One region of the Mesorhizobium sp. 10J20-29 genome, then DNA from elsewhere that is predicted to be linked to it. Evidence: predicted binding sites of a transcription regulator. Region 1 holds the regulator's gene; the other holds the start of a gene.
What was found. The regulator PhoB, encoded in region 1, activates phosphate uptake and scavenging genes when phosphate is short. The targets are predictions, from matches to a motif close to TGTCATNNANCTGTCAT.
Positions count from the first base shown of each region.

Region 2: a site for PhoB is predicted at 1,327-1,343, ahead of ACT2BZ_RS07515 (PhoX family protein). Genes of this name have one in related genera too.

Region 1 covers NZ_CP199156.1:806,151-808,543, forward strand. The annotation lists gene ACT2BZ_RS03920 (FG-GAP repeat domain-containing protein) at 1-477, shown strand, start outside; gene phoB (phosphate regulon transcriptional regulator PhoB) at 483-1,172, opposite strand; gene phoU (phosphate signaling complex protein PhoU) at 1,197-1,904, opposite strand; gene pstB (phosphate ABC transporter ATP-binding protein PstB) at 1,945-2,393, opposite strand, start outside.
Region 2 covers NZ_CP199156.1:1,560,504-1,562,896, reverse strand. The annotation lists gene ACT2BZ_RS07530 (SulP family inorganic anion transporter) at 1-149, opposite strand, end outside; gene ACT2BZ_RS07525 (helix-turn-helix domain-containing protein) at 224-490, opposite strand; gene ACT2BZ_RS07520 (phosphatase PAP2 family protein) at 555-1,259, opposite strand; gene ACT2BZ_RS07515 (PhoX family protein) at 1,407-2,393, shown strand, end outside.

The DNA.
Region 1 (2,393 bases):
GGCAGCTTCGCCGAAGCCGGCGATGTCGCCGGCATCGCATTGCCCACCAAGGGACGCGGAGCCATCGTCGAGGATTTCAACATGGACGGCATGCTCGACCTGCTCGTCGTCAACCGCGGCCAGAAGGCCAGCCTGTTCCGCAACTGCGGTGCGGTGGCCGGTGACCTGGCTCGGCCCATGGGCAACTTCGTCGGCATCGAACTGCGACAGAAGGACGTCAATCGCGACGCCGTGGGCGCCCTCATTTACGTCAAATCGGGCACCCAGACCTATGTGCGCAGCGTTCAGGTCGGCGGCGGCCACGCGGCCGGACATGCAGGCTTTATCCACGTCGGCGTCGGCACGGCGGAGCGCGCCGAGATCCGGGTCAAATGGCCGGATGGGGAATGGAGCGCGCCCTACCGGGTCTTCGCCAACAATTTCGTCATCATCGGACGCGACGCGCCCGGCGCTAAATACTGGTACCCGGCCGAGTAGCAGGCCTAGTCTTCGCGGATGGCGTAGCCGGCACCACGGATCGTGCGGATCACGTCTGGCATGCGGCCATTGTTGACTGCCTTGCGCAGGCGCCCGACATGCACGTCGACAGTGCGCTCGTCGATGTAGATCGTCTCGCCCCAGACATTGTCGAGCAGCTGGCTGCGCGAGAACACGCGTCCCGGATGGCGCATCATGAACTCCAGCAGACGGAACTCCGTCGGCCCGAGCTTGATCTCGTTCTTCTTGCGGTAGACCCGGTGCGCCTCACGGTCGAGCATGATGTCGCCGACCTTGAGCACGCTGGACAGCACTTCCGGCTTGGCCCGGCGCAGCAGGGCGCGCACGCGCGCCATGAATTCCGGCGTCGAGAACGGCTTCACCAGGTAATCGTCGGCGCCTGTCGAAAGCCCGCGCACCCTGTCGCTTTCCTCGCCGCGCGCCGTCAGCATGATGATCGGCAGCCGCTGCGTTTCAGGTCGCATGCGCAAGCGGCGGCAAAGTTCGATGCCCGAGATGGCAGGCACCATCCAGTCGAGCACAAGAAGGTCCGGTGCATTTTCCTGCAGGCGGATTTCGGCCTCGTCGCCGCGCGTCACGATCTCGACCTGGTAGCCTTCGGCCTCGAGGTTGTATCGGAGCAGCACGCCGAGCGGCTCCTCGTCCTCGACGACCATGATCTTGGGCGCAATCATTGGCTTGATGCTCTTTCCAGCGCGCTATTCCGCCAAGACCGACAGCGACGTTTCGTCGAGCTTGGGACGGGATACCGGCAATTGTTGTCCTGTAACCACGAAATAGGCGTTCTCGGCGATGTTGGTGACGTGGTCGCCGATGCGCTCGAGGTTCTTGGCACAGAACAGGAGGTGCGTGCAGGAGGTGATGTTGCGCGGATCTTCCATCATGTAGGTCAGAAGCTCGCGAAAGACCGACGTGTACTTGACGTCGATCTTCTCATCGTCGATGCGCAGGTCACGCAGGGCGTCGGCGTCGCGGGCCAGGTAGTGCTTGATGACACCGTCGACCTGGCTGAGCACCATTTCGGACATTCCCTCGATGCCATGCGCGAGGCTGCGCGGCGCCGGGCTCTGCCCGACTGCGCTGACGCGCTTGGCGATATTCTTGGCCAGGTCGCCGATCCGCTCGAGATCGCCGGCCATGCGGATGGCACCAACGACTGCACGCAGGTCCTGGGCCATCGGCTGCCGTTTGGCGATCAGGGTGATTGCCCGGTCGTCGAGTTCGCGCTGCCGCGCATCCATGATCACGTCGTCCGAGACGACCCGCTGCGCCAGCGCCCCATCGGATTGCAGCAATGCGCGGATCGCACCTCTGACCATGGTCCCCGAAAGGTCCCCCATGTCGTTGATCAGCTTCTGGATGCCGGAGAGGTCGTCGTCGAAAGAAGTGACGGTATGTTCGCCCATGATCTAGGTCCTCGTGGTCTGCCGCTTGGGAGGATGCGGCTTAGCCGAACCGGCCGGTGATATAATCCTGGGTGCGCTTGTCGTCGGGGTTGGTGAACATCTTCTCCGTCGCGCCCTCTTCGACGAGGTAGCCGATATGGAACATCGCCGTGCGCTGCGACACGCGGGCAGCCTGCTGCATGGAATGCGTCACGATGACGATCGTGTAGTTCTGCCGCAATTCGTCGATCAGCTCCTCGACCTTGGCGGTCGCGATCGGATCGAGCGCCGAGCACGGCTCATCCATCAGGATGACTTCCGGCGACACGGCGATGGCGCGCGCGATGCAGAGACGTTGCTGCTGTCCGCCCGACAGGCCGGTGCCGGACTCGTGCAGCCGGTCCTTTACCTCGTTCCAGATTGCCGCCTTCTTCAGGCTTGATTCCACCACCGCGTCCATATCGCTCTTGGATTTGACGAGGCCGTGGATGCGGGGGCCGTAGGCAACGT
Region 2 (2,393 bases), 750 kb from region 1:
ACGATCGCCACGGTGAGGCCGGCGACGACGTCGGCGCGCAGCTGGGCTGAACCGTAGCCCTCGCGCAGCACGGTGACGAGCTTTGGCGTGAAGAGCTGCCGGTATGTCAGGCCGGGGTTGTGCCGGGTGGAGTGGACCGCTGCGTTCATCCTGCCTTCCAGTGCCTGGGCGGCGTGATCGTCGGCAGAATGTGTCGGCGGTCGCGTCGCGACTTGGTGCAGCTTCAGCCGGGTGGAGCGTCGCCCGGCGACCTGAGGCGTACGCCCCTGCCGCCAGCCGTGCTCGGCTGGTTCTCGCCGATCAGCTCGACGCCGGATTCCTCCAGCGCGCGGATCACCTTGACCAGCGTGTCGACCACGCCCCTGACCACGCCGTCGCTGGCTTCCATGCGCTGGATCGTCGGCACCGATACGCCCGCCCGTTCGGCAAGCACTTTCTGGTCGATGCCGGCGAGAGCCCGCGCGGCGCGCATCTGCTGGGCAGTGATCAACGCTCACTCTCCTCGCTGCAAGTGCATGTTTAGAACATGCATGATGATGTATCAAGCATAATGTCTAAGGGTTCGGAAGGGATACATCGGCCTTGTCTCGGCCCCGGAAGAGCAGTCGCGCCGCCAGCCAGCAGGCCATCGCCCAGGCAAAGCCGATGCTCCAGCCCGCGAGGATGTCTGATGGCCAGTGGACACCGAGATAGGCGCGGCTCGCGCCGACCATCAGGGTGGCCAGAACAGCGGCGCCGATAATGAATATCCTGACCGCGCGGCTGGCGGCATGGCCCGCAAGCAGCGAGCCGAGCGTCAGATAGACCACCGCCGAGAGCAGGGCGTGGCCGCTCGGGAAGGACAGCGTCTGGACATCGGCAAGGTGGGAGACGAGTTCCGGGCGCGGCCGGTCGATGCCGAGCTTGAGCAGGCTGGACAGGACCTGGCCGCCGCCTACGGTGAACAGCACAAGGGCCGCCTCGAAGCGCCTGCGGATCATCATCAGGTAGATGGCAGCGCCGGCAGTCAAGAGCACCAGCACGGCCATCGAGCCGAGACTGGTGATGTCGCGCACGGCGCCTTCGAGCCATGCCGGGCCGATCGGGTCATCGGGTCGGCCGGGCTCGCGCAGGGCAAGCAGGATGCCGGTGTCGAAATCATGCGCGGTACTATCGAGCGCAACCTCGGCCAGTTCCTGGAAGCTCCACAGGCCGAAAGCCACGATTGCGCCTGCAAGCAGCACCGAGAACTCCGCCCGCTTCCACAATTGCCGCACCATCCGTCTCTCCTTCGTGTCACATGTCTCGCGGCGTGAAAGCTGCCGGCTGGATCGCAATTCGCCGATCCGTCATCGTGCTGTAATCGACGACTTGTAGCGAACGGCGAATTGTCCATCTCAAGCCAACCGCCAGCCAGAGGTAGTCCCATGAACGATCATCCCCAGGCAAGTTCGCCGTTCCGCACCAGCCAGCTCGAGGAGAATGATGGCCCCGGCCATAATGCGAGCGAAAACCCGACCATGGGCGAGATCATCTCCTCGCGCTTCTCGCGCCGCGGCCTGCTCAAGGGCTCGCTCGCGGTCGCGGCGATCTCGGCGACCGTCAGCCCGATCGCGCTGATCCTCGCCGACGAGGCGCGCGCGGAAGCTGCGTCGGCCTTCAGCTTCGACGAGCTGGAAGCCGGCGTCGACGATACTCACCACGTTGCAGCAGGCTACGATGCCGACGTCCTGCTGCGCTGGGGCGACCCGCTGTTTGCCGACGCGCCCGCATTCGACGCTGCCAACCAGACGGCCGAAGCGCAGGCGAAGCAGTTCGGCTACAACAACGACTATGTCGGCTTCGTTCCGATCGACGGCTCGGCCGACCACGGCCTGCTCGTGGTCAACCACGAGTACACCAACCCGCACCTGATGTTCCCCGGGCTGGTGAAGATCGTCGACGGCAAGGTCGAGCAGGGCCCGCTCAGCAAGGAGCAGGTCGACATCGAGATGGCCGCGCATGGCGGCACCATCGTCGAAATCCGCAAGGTCGACGGCAAGTTCCAGCCGGTGCTGGAGGGCAAGCTCAACCGCCGCATCACGTCGAACACCGAGATGCTGCTGTCAGGGCCGGTTGCCGGCCACGACCGGGTCAAGACCAATGCCGATCCGAGCGGCACCAGGGTCTTCGGTACGGTCAATAATTGCGCCGGGGGTGTCACGCCATGGGGCACCTATGTGATGGCCGAGGAAAACACTCACGGCTACTTCGCCGGCGAGCTTCCGGCTGGTCACAGCGAGGCGGCCAATTACGAGCGCATGGGCGTGCCGGACGGTTCCTACGAGTGGGCAAAGTTCTACGAGCGTTTCGACATCGGCAAGGAGCCGAACGAGCCGAACCGCTTCGGTTGGATCGTCGAGGTCGACGTCAAC